Regions from separate parts of the Marinobacter bohaiensis genome, predicted to be linked through region 2. Evidence: riboswitches for the same ligand, from Rfam matches in the RefSeq annotation. Region 2 holds a riboswitch; the other holds the start of a gene.
What was found. A riboswitch is a leader RNA that binds a small molecule or an ion and turns the genes downstream of it on or off. The one in region 2 is predicted to bind thiamine pyrophosphate.
Positions count from the first base shown of each region.

Region 1: it holds a riboswitch for thiamine pyrophosphate, as region 2 does, so the genes downstream of both, thiB (thiamine ABC transporter substrate binding subunit) here and thiC (phosphomethylpyrimidine synthase ThiC) in region 2, are expected to answer to the same signal.

Region 1 is NZ_QGEH01000004.1:156,571-162,270, reverse strand. It holds gene thiP (thiamine/thiamine pyrophosphate ABC transporter permease) at 1-771, opposite strand, end outside; gene thiB (thiamine ABC transporter substrate binding subunit) at 747-1,748, opposite strand; TPP riboswitch at 1,794-1,893, opposite strand; gene DKK67_RS17380 (BCCT family transporter) at 2,287-3,873, shown strand; gene DKK67_RS17375 (alpha-L-glutamate ligase-like protein) at 3,974-4,978, opposite strand; gene DKK67_RS17370 (inactive transglutaminase family protein) at 4,978-5,700, opposite strand, start outside.
Region 2 is NZ_QGEH01000006.1:87,894-93,593, reverse strand. It holds gene DKK67_RS19690 (TolC family outer membrane protein) at 1-822, opposite strand, end outside; TPP riboswitch at 1,022-1,124, shown strand; gene thiC (phosphomethylpyrimidine synthase ThiC) at 1,313-3,175, shown strand; gene nudF (ADP-ribose diphosphatase) at 3,280-3,909, shown strand; gene DKK67_RS19675 (DUF1249 domain-containing protein) at 3,909-4,397, shown strand; gene cpdA (3',5'-cyclic-AMP phosphodiesterase) at 4,540-5,370, shown strand; gene DKK67_RS19665 (YqiA/YcfP family alpha/beta fold hydrolase) at 5,418-5,700, shown strand, end outside.

The DNA.
Region 1 (5,700 bases), on a different contig from region 2:
GATCAGCAGTTGCACCAGTGCCAGCACCGCGGCACGGGCGAAGTCGAAGTCATAGCGCAGGGACTGGTAGATGGCCACCTCGATGGTGGTGGAGCGCGGGCCGCCGCCCAGGGTCATGACGATGGCGAAGCTGGTGAAGCAGAGGATGAAGATGAACACCGCCAGCCCCGGCAGGACCTGTCTCAGCGCGGGCCACTCCAGGCTGCGCCACAATGCGCGGCTGCCCAGGCCGTACTGGGCGGCCAGGCGCCACTGATTGGCGGGGATGCGTTCCAGCCCCTGCAGCAGGATGCGCGCCGCCAGGGGGGCGTTGAAGAAGACGTGGGCCAGCAGGATGCCCTGCAGGCCGTACAGCGTCCAGCCACCGAGGGCGTCGAACACCGGGCTGAGCCAGCCGCTGCGGCCGTAGACCGCGACCAGCCCGAAGGCCGCGACGATGCTGGGCAGCACCAGGCTGAGCTCGCTCAGGCGCAGGATCAGTCCGCGGCCGAACAGTCGTGGTTGGCGGTGCAGGGCGCGGGCGACAGGAATGGCCAGCAGCAGGCTCAGCAGTGTGGACAGGGCGGCCTGGTAGACGCTGAACCAGATCACCTGGCGCAGGTAGGCGGACTGCCACAGCTCGGTCAGCGCCGCCCCGCGCCACTCGCGCATCAGCCCGAAAAAGCCGGCGGCGACGATGCCCAGCAGGAGTAGCGCCACCAGGCGACCCGGCCAGATCTGCCAACGGGGATGGCTCAGCGGCGGTGTCATTGTGCGGTCGCGTTGAGCCACTCGTCGATCCAGGTCCGGCGGTTGTCCGCCACGGTTTGCGGTTCGAAGTAGAGGGTCTGTTCCGGCCGGATCAGGCGTTCAAAGACGTCCGGCAGCTCATCCCCCAGGTCGGTGGCCGGGTACATCACGTTCTTCAGCGGAATCTCGCTCTGGAACGCCGGTGACAGCATGAACGCCAGGAACCGTTGCGCCAGCTCGGGCTGGTCGCTGGTACGCACCCGGGCGCCAACTTCCACCTGCAGGTAATGCCCCTCGTCGAACGCCACCGCCTGGTAGCGATCGGTGTTATCCACCGCCATGTGGTAGGCCGGCGAGGTGCTGTAGGACAGCACCATCGGCGCCTCGCCGTTCATGAACAGGGAAAAGTAGGCGTCGCTCCAGCCCTTGGTCATAGTCAGGATGTGCGGCTGCAGGGCCTGCCATTTCTCGGCCGCCCGGTCGCCGTAGACTTTCTTCATCCACAGCAGGAAGCCCAGCCCCGGGGTGCTGGTTCGCGGATCCTGCAGGATAATCTTGAGGTCATCGGGGGCGTTGATCAGGGCGTCGAGGCTGGTCGGGGGATGCTCCAGCTGCTCGGTGTCGTAGACGAAGGCGAAGTAGCCCCAGTCGTAGGGCACGAAGGTATCGTCGTTCCAGGTAATGGGCAGGTTCAGAGCTGACAGCGAGGTGCCGTGTGGTGCCAGCAGTCCGGTCCTGCGGGCGTCTGCCATGATGCTGGCGTCCAGGCCGAGCACCACGTCGGCGGGGGTGGATTCGCCCTCCAGGCGCAGCCGGTGCAGGATGGCGACGCTGCTGTCGAGGGCTACGAAATCGAGGGTGCAATCGCAGCGGGCTTCGAAGCGTTCCTTGATGGCGGGTCCCGGTCCCCACTCGGACACGAAGGACGGGTAGGTGTAGACGGTCAGTGTGGGCGCGGCGAGGGCGTACTGGCTGCAGAAAACCAGGGCCGCCAGCAGTGCCCGGAAAGGTAATGCCATGTCAGGGTCCCGTTATCGGTCGGTGGAAACGGGGGCCGCAGAATAGGCGCAATGCCACTCAATCCCTGCGCCGGCATGATCCGGATCAGGTTCTGCGGGTTTGATCTCAGCCTGCCATTTCCAGCAGACACCCCGTTGAGAGGGTCTCATTCTAACAGAGACCTTCGCCTTCATGGAGTCGCTGGACATAGAGCCGCTGGAAGCGTGGCGGGCTATTTGCGGACGGTGACAACCATCTTTAGACCTGTAAGTAAATAGCGGGTCGGGCGTCTCACGTGACGCTGCGCATGTCGGTGCTTGGGAATGTCACTCTTCAGACGCCGAAAAGTCTTTCGGGCCGGCTTTATCCGGCTGTTCCGGCATATTATTGGGATTTTCCGTATTTTCCGGGAAGCGGCGGCCAATCTGGTCTACGTTGAGTGTATGGAGGCAGGCCGTCATTCGATTTTGATATTTTGTACTCAAATCAATAAACTTACACGCCTGTAATTTGAGTCCAAAACTATTGGGCCAGTAAATCCGTTCGAGGAGACTTGACGTGAGCGAAGTCCTTAAAGACGAGTACTCCACCGACTATCAAGCGGGTCAGGACAATGTAACCCCCCTGGGGCTCGACCTGCACAAGACGGTGTTCTTCATTACCGCTGCGTTGATTATCGTATTCGTGGTGGGAACCCTGCTGTTCCCGGACGTTTCGAAATCAATGCTTAACGGCGCCAAGACCGGGGCCATCAATAACTTTGACTGGCTGTTCCTGATCAGCGGTAATATCTTCGTGATTTTCTGCCTGGCACTGATCTTCATGCCGGTGGGCAAGATCCGCATCGGCGGCAAGGATGCGGTGCCGGAGTTCTCCACCCTGTCGTGGTTCGCAATGCTGTTCGCAGCCGGCATGGGTATCGGCCTGATGTTCTGGGGCGTGGCTGAGCCGGTGGCCTACTACACCGACTGGTATGGCACGCCGCTGAATGCAGCGCCCAATACGCCGGAAGGTGCCAGCATGGCACTGGGCGCCACCATGTACCACTGGGGCCTGCACCCGTGGGCGATCTACGCGGTGGTCGCGCTGTCCCTGTCGTTCTTCGCCTTCAACAAGGGCATGCCGCTGACCCTGCGTTCCGCGTTCTTCCCGATCTTCGGTGATCGCGTCTGGGGCTGGATCGGTGACATCATCGACATCCTGGCGGTGCTGGCCACCATCTTCGGTCTGGCAACATCTCTGGGTCTGGGGGCACAACAGGCGGCTTCCGGTCTGCAGTACCTGTTCGGCGTCGACGGCGGCATGGCAACCCAGATCGCCATCATCGTCGGTGTCACCTGCGTGGCGCTGGTATCCGTGGTGCGCGGCCTGGACGGTGGCGTCAAGATTCTCAGTAACATCAACATGGTCCTCGCAGCCCTGCTGTTGGCGTTCGTGATCTTCGCCGGCCACACGCTGGGCGTGTTCCAGGCCATGTGGACCACCGCCTCCTCCTACGTCGCCAACATCGTGCCGCTGAGCAACCCGTTCGGTCGCGAAGACGAGACCTGGTTCCACGGCTGGACCGTGTTCTACTGGGCCTGGTGGATCTCCTGGTCACCGTTCGTCGGCATGTTCATCGCCCGTGTTTCCAAAGGCCGCACCGTACGTGAGTTCGTCACCGCGGTACTGATTATCCCGACCGTGATCACGGTTGTCTGGATGAGTGCCTTCGGTGGCAGCGCGCTGGAGCAGATTCAGGCGGGCGTGGGCACCCTGGCGACCGATGGCCTGAGCGACGTTTCCCTGGCCATGTTCCAGATGTTCGAGAATATCCCGCTGACCGCGGTGATCTCCTTCATCGGTATCATCCTGGTGCTGGTGTTCTTCGTGACGTCTTCGGACTCCGGTTCGCTGGTCATCGACTCCATCACCGCCGGCGGTAAGCTGGATGCGCCGACCCAGCAGCGTGTTTTCTGGGCGGTTATGGAAGGCGCCATTGCAGCGGCCCTGATCTTCGGTGGCGGCTCTGAGGCCCTGACCACGCTCCAGGCGGGTGCAGTCAGTGTCGGCTTGCCGTTCACGCTGGTCTTGCTGGTCATGTGTTATGGCCTGTTCAAGGGGCTGAACAACGAGCGGGCGCTCATTGACGCCGGCATGAAGTAAGCCGAACCCCGGCTGAAATAAAAAACCCGCCTCGAATGAGGCGGGTTTTTTTATGTTCGCATTCCGGCTCGTAGTGATCCGGCCAGGGTAGGCGGCGCGCTCAGGCGCTGGCGTAGGCTCCGGGGCGAACGTCTCGCTTGGCCGGCGTCGACAGATTGCCGGCGTGGCTGAAGACCGACATCGCGTACTCCACCCGTGCTTCCGGTGTCAGGTGGGTGCGCTTGAGGCCCTCGATGTAGTGCAGGCGGGGCAGCAGCCCCTTGCCGTTGGCCATCTGGATGGCCAGGCCGGGGCGTGCGTTGAGTTCCAGCAGAGTGGGGCCGGTTTTCTGGTCCAGCACCAGGTCGGCGCCCATGTAGCCCAGGCCGGTGGCCTCGTAGCAGCGGGAGGCCATCACCAGCATGGTGTGCCACTCCTCGATGTGGATCTTGTCCAGCGCGTGACCGGTATCCGGATGGGTCTTGACCGGGCGGTTGAACTGCACCGCGTTGAGGCTTTGCCCCGTGGCGATGTCGATCCCCACGCCGATGGCGCCCTGGTGCAGGTTGGCTTTACCGTCCGATGCCTTGGTGGCCAGGCGCAGCATAGCCATCACCGGATAACCCCGGAACACGATGATGCGGATGTCCGGCACGCCCTGGAACGAAAAGTCGGTCAGCGACGTGCGGCACTGGATCAGGTCCTCGACAATCGCCACGTCAGGGGAGCCGCCCAGGGAGTAGAGCCCGGCCAGGACGTTGGACAGATGCCGCTCCAGGTGTGGCAGGGACACTTTGGCGCCGGACGCTTTGACGAACTGATCGTCCTCGCGCCCGGTGATCACCAGGATGCCCTTGCCGCCGGAGCCTTTGGCCGGTTTGATGGCGAAACCGTCCAGGTTGGGGATCATCTCGCGGAAGTGGGAGATCTCGTGCTGCTGGCTGACCACCTGACGCAGCTCCGGCGTCGCCACGTCGTACTCGGCGGCAATCAGCTTGGTCTTGAGCTTGTTGTCCACCAGCGGGTACGCGCTACGGTCGTTGTAGCGTGCAATGTAGTCCACGTTGCGGCGGTTCATGTTAAGCATGCCGCGGCGCGCCAGAGCGCCAGGGGAGATCCAGCGCATCAGTCGTATTCCTTCATCGGGTGGAAGCGCCGCAGTTCACTCAGCTTGTAGCCGGTGTACTGTCCCATCAGCAGGATCACCGCCAGCACCACCAGGTGCAGTTCCGGGAAGTTGAACGTCAGGTGTCCGGCCAGCGGCAGGCTCATCACCAGGTACGCCAGTATGGCCACCAGCAGGCTGCCGCCGCCCTGGACGAAGACCTCGTGGGGGCCTTCCTCTTCCCACAGGATCGACATCCGTTCGATGGTCCAGGCCAGGATCACCATGGGGAAGAAGGTGACCGTCATGCCTGTGTTAAAGCCCATCTGGTAGCCGACAATACTGATCGCCGTACTCATGAATATGACCAGTATGATCAGCGTGGCAATTCTCGATACCAGTAACAGGTTGAGATTGGACAGGTAGCCCCTGAGCAGCAGCCCCATGGCCACCACGCTGACGAAGGTCACCAGGCCGGGGCCGAGGGATGTCTGCAGGAAGGCCACGGCGATCAACACGGGCATGAAGGTACCGGACGTCCGGATGCCGACGATCACGCGCATGAACGCCACGACCATGGCCCCCAGCGGCAGCAGCAGGAGCATGCGGAACATGCTCTGCTCCTCGATGGGGAGCTGATAAAGGCTGAGGAAGCCCAGGCCGTTCTGCATGGATTCGGCGCGGGCCAGCTGCAGGGCCGGTACGGTCTGGCGCAGCATGGCAAAGCTGACCACCGACTGATT
Region 2 (5,700 bases):
GCTGGCACTCAGGTCCAGGGTCGGGTAGTGGCCGGCCTTGGCCACATCCAGCAGCGAGCGGTTGGACTGCAACTGGTAGGCGGCGGACTGGATGCGCCAGTTCTGTTGCAGGGCGATGTTTTCCCAGGCGGCCGGGTCCATGGGCTGTGGCCGCGACAGAGGGAAGTCCTGTTCCAGGTTCTGCAGGTCTTCGGCGTTCTCGCCGATCAGGCGGCTGAGCTGTTCCCGCGCCACGTCCAGGTCGCCTTCGGCGGCGATGCGCTCGCTCTTGCTGGCGTCGTAGGAGGCGCGTGATTCGTATACCTCGGTGATGGCGATCAGGCCCACCTCGAAACGCTCCTGGGCCTGGTCGTACTGGCGTTCGAAAGCGGCTTCGGCGGCCTTGACCGTGGTCAGGTTGTCTTCCGCCCGCAGCACGTTGAAGTAGGCGGTGGCGACATCCAGGATCAGCTGTTGCTGGGCCAGGCTGTAGTCGGCCCGGGCGCTTTCGCTCTGGAACTCGCTGGCGTCCAGGTTGAACCAGGCGTCCAGACGGAACACCGGCTGGGTCAGCTCCAGGCCGTAGGTGTAGCTCTTGTACGACTCGTCCGTGGCCGGCCCGTCGGTGTCCGTGTGGCTGGCGGTGCCGACGGCGTCCAGTTGGGGCAGGAGGTTGCTGCGGGTGACGTCAACGTTGGCCTGCTGGGCCTCGTAGGTGGCTCGGGCCGAGGCGATGCCAGAATCGTAGGCCAGTGCTTTCTCGTAGGCGTCGATCAGGTCGAGGGCCATCGATGGCTGGGCGACGAACAGGCCTACCAGGCCGGTGAGCAAGGGTTTCTTCATGAATTCTCCTGCCTGCGCGTTTTTTTTGGTGAGCGTCCTGCCTGCCGACCCGGGCGTCGGCCGGATGGGGGAAGAACCCCGGCGCTGGACATTATGGACAATAATACGGCGTATCTCTACACTCCGGATGACCACCGGAGACATATGGGGCGCTCGGCTTGGTTCCGCGTCCCGATCGAATGCCTCCGATGATCCAGTTTGCGTCTTGACGGGGTGCCGGCGTGCCGGCTGAGATTGCCTCAGGCAAAACCCGAGAACCTGATCCGGTTAGTACCGGCGTAGGAATCACAGACACGCTTCTCTATGTAGCGGCTCAGTTGTGGCAGTTGTTCAACGGTCCTGCCCGTTTCGGGCGCCGGGATCGGCCAGACCGCCACCTCGTCATACGCGCTCCGTCCAGAAGGGCATTCCGCCTCGATGGATTTCAGTTCGCCGCCGGCTTCTCCGGCGGGCAACGAAAGAGGACGCTACCATGACGAGTACCAAGCCCATGTTCCTGAGCGAAGCCGCCCGGGTCGACCAGGCCGCGGTGGACCCGCTGCCCAGTTCCCGCAAGATCTATGTCACCGGCAGCCGGCCGGACCTGCGCGTGCCCATGCGCGAGATTCGCCTGAGCGATACCACCACATCGGACGGGCCGCAGCCCAATGCCCCGCTGGTGGTTTATGACACCTCCGGCCCTTATACCGACCCGGCCGCCGACATCGACCTGCGCCGGGGCCTGACGCCGGTGCGTTCGGCCTGGATCGCCGAGCGTGACGACACCGAAGAGCTGCCCGGTTACAGCTCCGACTACACCCGCCGCCGCCTGCGCGATCCGGCGCTGGACACCCTGCGGTTCGACGATCATCGCAAGCCGCGCCGGGCCCGTGCGGGTCGCAACGTCAGCCAGATCCACTACGCGCGCCAGGGCATCGTCACGCCGGAAATGGAGTATGTGGCCATCCGCGAGAACCTGAAGTTGCAGGAGGCGCGGGAGCAGGGTTGGCTGGACGACCAGCACCCCGGCCAGTCCCACGGTGCGGCGATCCCCAGTGAGATCACGCCGGAGTTCGTGCGCGAGGAAATCGCCCGGGGCCGGGCCATCCTGCCGGCCAACATCAACCATCCGGAAGTTGAGCCGATGATCATCGGCCGTAACTTCCTGGTGAAGATCAACGGCAATATCGGCAACTCGGCGGTCAGCTCGTCCATCGAGGAAGAGGTGGAGAAGCTGACCTGGGGCATTCGCTGGGGCTCGGACACGGTGATGGATCTGTCCACCGGCAAGAACATCCACGAAACCCGCGAGTGGATCATCCGCAACTCGCCGGTACCGATTGGCACGGTGCCCATCTATCAGGCCCTGGAAAAGGTCAACGGTGTGGCCGAGGACCTGACCTGGGAGATCTTCCGCGACACCCTGATCGAACAGGCCGAGCAGGGCGTGGATTACTTCACCATCCATGCCGGCGTGCGTTTGCACCACGTGCCGCTGACCGCCAAACGCGTCACCGGCATCGTCTCCCGCGGTGGCTCGATCATGGCCAAGTGGTGTCTGGCCCATCACCGCGAAAGCTTCCTCTACGAGCACTTCGAGGACATCTGCGAGATCATGAAGGCGTACGACGTGTCCTTCAGCCTCGGCGACGGCCTGCGCCCGGGCAGCATCGCCGATGCCAACGATGCCGCCCAGTTCGGCGAGCTGGAAACCCTGGGTGAGCTGACCAAGATCGCCTGGAAACACGATGTCCAGTGCATGATCGAGGGGCCGGGCCACGTGCCCATGCACCTGGTCAAGGAAAACATGGACAAGCAGCTGGACTGCTGCGACGAGGCGCCGTTCTACACCCTCGGGCCGCTGGTTACCGACATTGCGCCGGGCTACGACCACATCACTTCAGGCATCGGCGCGGCGATGATCGGCTGGTACGGCTGCGCGATGCTCTGTTACGTCACGCCCAAGGAGCACCTGGGACTGCCCAACAAAGACGACGTCAAGACCGGGATCATCACCTACAAGATCGCGGCCCACGCCGCCGATCTGGCCAAGGGGCATCCCGGCGCCCAGTTGCGGGACGACGCTTTGTCGCGGGCGCGCTTCGAGTTCCGCTGGGAGGACCAGTTCAACCTGGGCCTGGACCCGGATACCGCGCGCGCCTACCACGACGAGACCCTGCCCAAGGATTCGGCCAAGGTGGCGCATTTCTGTTCCATGTGCGGGCCCAAGTTCTGCTCCATGAAAATTACCCAGGAAGTTCGGGATTACGCCAGTGAGCAGGGGCTGGAAACCCGTGACGCGATCGATCGCGGCCTGCGCGAGAAGTCCTCCGAGTTCAAGGACGGCGGCGCCCGGCTTTACGATCGGGTGTAGCCCCGGGCGACATCGCTGACCTGACCTGTCGACAGGGGCGGGGCTTGAAATATCGGCCTCGCGCCCTCTATTGTTCTGCTTCACTCCCGCAAACAGGCAGGCTCATGTCCGAGACGACCCGCAAACCCTTCCAGTTCTCCCAGGATGACGTTCGCATCGACAAGCGCGAGACCGTCTTCCAGGGCTTTTTCCGCATGGAGCGGCTGCACCTGAGCCACGCAATGTTCGCCGGCGGTCAGACCGGGGCGTTCGAGCGTGAGCTGTTTCTGCGCGGCGATGCCACCTGCGTGCTGCCGTATGACCCGGTGCGCGACGAGGTCGTGCTGCTGGAGCAGTTCCGGCCCGGGGCTCTGTGGCGCGATCAGTCGCCGTGGCTGCTGGAACTGGTGGCTGGTATGAATGAGCCGGGGGAAACGCCGGAGGATGTGGCCCACCGCGAGGCGGATGAGGAAGCCGGTCTGACCTTCCGGCGTCTGGAGAAAATCTGCCAGTATCTGGTGTCACCGGGTGGGACGACCGAGATGGTGTCACTGTACTGCGGACACGTCAGTACCGAGGGCGCCGGCGGCCTGTACGGGCTCGCCGAAGAGAACGAAGATATTCGCGCACATGTAATGGCGGCGGAGGATGCTTTGCGTATGATAGCGGATGGACGGATCAATAACGCCGCCGCGATCATCGCGCTGCAATGGCTGGCCATGCAGCGCAACCGACTGAAGGAAGAGTGGAGCTGATGGCTCAGGACACCGGCACGACATTACAGCGCAAGAAGGCCTATGTGCCGGACCTCCGGCGTTTCGGGGCGCTTTGCGAGGCCAACTACGGCCGCATCCGGCGCCTGCGCCTGTTGGCGGAGGAGCATCCGGACGTGGCGGAATTCGAGTTGCGCGACGGCGATGCCTATTTCGGACGTGTGCGTATCGAGCAGCTGCAGCAGTCGCGCTTTACCGAGACCCTGCTGCTGGAGCAAATCCACAACGCCGGCCGCTGGCTCAACAACCCGCACCTGACGGTCCGGGTCTACCACGACGCCGGACTGGCGGAAGTGATCAGCTGCTACCGCTACAACCGGATCGAGGCGATCAACGACTACCCCAACCGGTTCATGCATCACCCGGACGAGAAAACCCAGGTCAATGCCTTCCTGGCGGACTGGCTGGCGTTCTGCCTGCGTTTCGGGCACGTCCCCGCCGGGCGCATTGCCTGGCCGGTCGCCGACTGATAGCGCCATTCACGTCAGGGCGTTGATCTCCCGTCGAATGTGACAGGTTTTCAGGAAAATCCGCGGTGGATCGGTTACTGTATACACAATCGAAATTGTGTACCGTTATGGATCAGATCCGTCCTGGAGTTGCGGCCCTGTCATGCACACCCCATTCACGCCTTCGTTAACAGAACGTCCTGCCGGCGCGCCGCTGCGCGTCCTGCAGGTGACGGATCCGCACCTGATGGACGACCCCGATGGCGTCCTGCTGGGCATTAAGACCAGCGAAAGCCTGCAGGCGGTACTGGACCTGATCGACCGTGCAGAGGACGCGCCGGACCTGGTGCTGGCCAGCGGCGATATCTCGCAGGATGGCAGTGAGGGATCGTATCGCCAGTTCCAGGCGATCATGGCGCGGTTTGCCTGCCCGGTCATCTGGATGGCCGGCAACCACGACGATGCCGCGGTGATGGCGAAGGTGATCGCCGGTACGGACGCCGCCCAGCGCCGGATCATGGCGGGCGGCTGGCAGATCGTGTGTCTCGACTCGTCGGTGCCCGGCCACGTGCATGGCGAGATCGCACCGCAGGAGCTGGCTTTTCTGCGCGACTGCCTGGACGACGCTCCCGACACCCCGACGTTGGTGGTTTTTCATCATCACCCGGTAGACATCGGTTGCCCCTGGATGGAGCGGATTGGTCTGGTCAACCGCGCCGAGCTGCGGGTCGCCATTGCCGGCCATGCCCAGGTGCGCGGGTTGCTGTGGGGGCATGTCCACCAGGAGTGGGACGACCAGCGTGACGGTATGCGCCTGATGGCCACGCCGTCCACCTGCATCCAGTTCGAGCCCGGATCCACCGACTTCTCCCTGGACGACAGGGCGCCCGGTTATCGCTGGCTCGAACTCTATCCCGACGGCGGGCTGGTCTCCCATGTGCGCCGTACGACCGACTACCAATACAACATCGAGCGTGATAGCCACGGTTACTGATGTCCCGCTAACCGGCGTCGCTGAACGTCGTTACGATTGAGAGCCTTATGTCCCAACAGCCCCGTCTGATCTACCTGCACGGTTTCCGGAGTTCGCCGCAGTCCCAGAAAGTCACCGAGCTGCGCGAGTGGCTGGCGGCGCGTGACGTACCGGTGGAGCTGGTGACGCCCGAACTCGGTTTTGCCCCCGACGAGGCGGTCGCCCGGGTGGCGTCGCTGGTGGACGAGGCCGGTGATCGCCCGGTGGGGCTGATGGGCAGCTCGCTGGGGGGCTATTACGCGACCGTGGTCGCCGCGCGCAGCGGTCTTCCCGCGGTCCTGGTCAACCCGG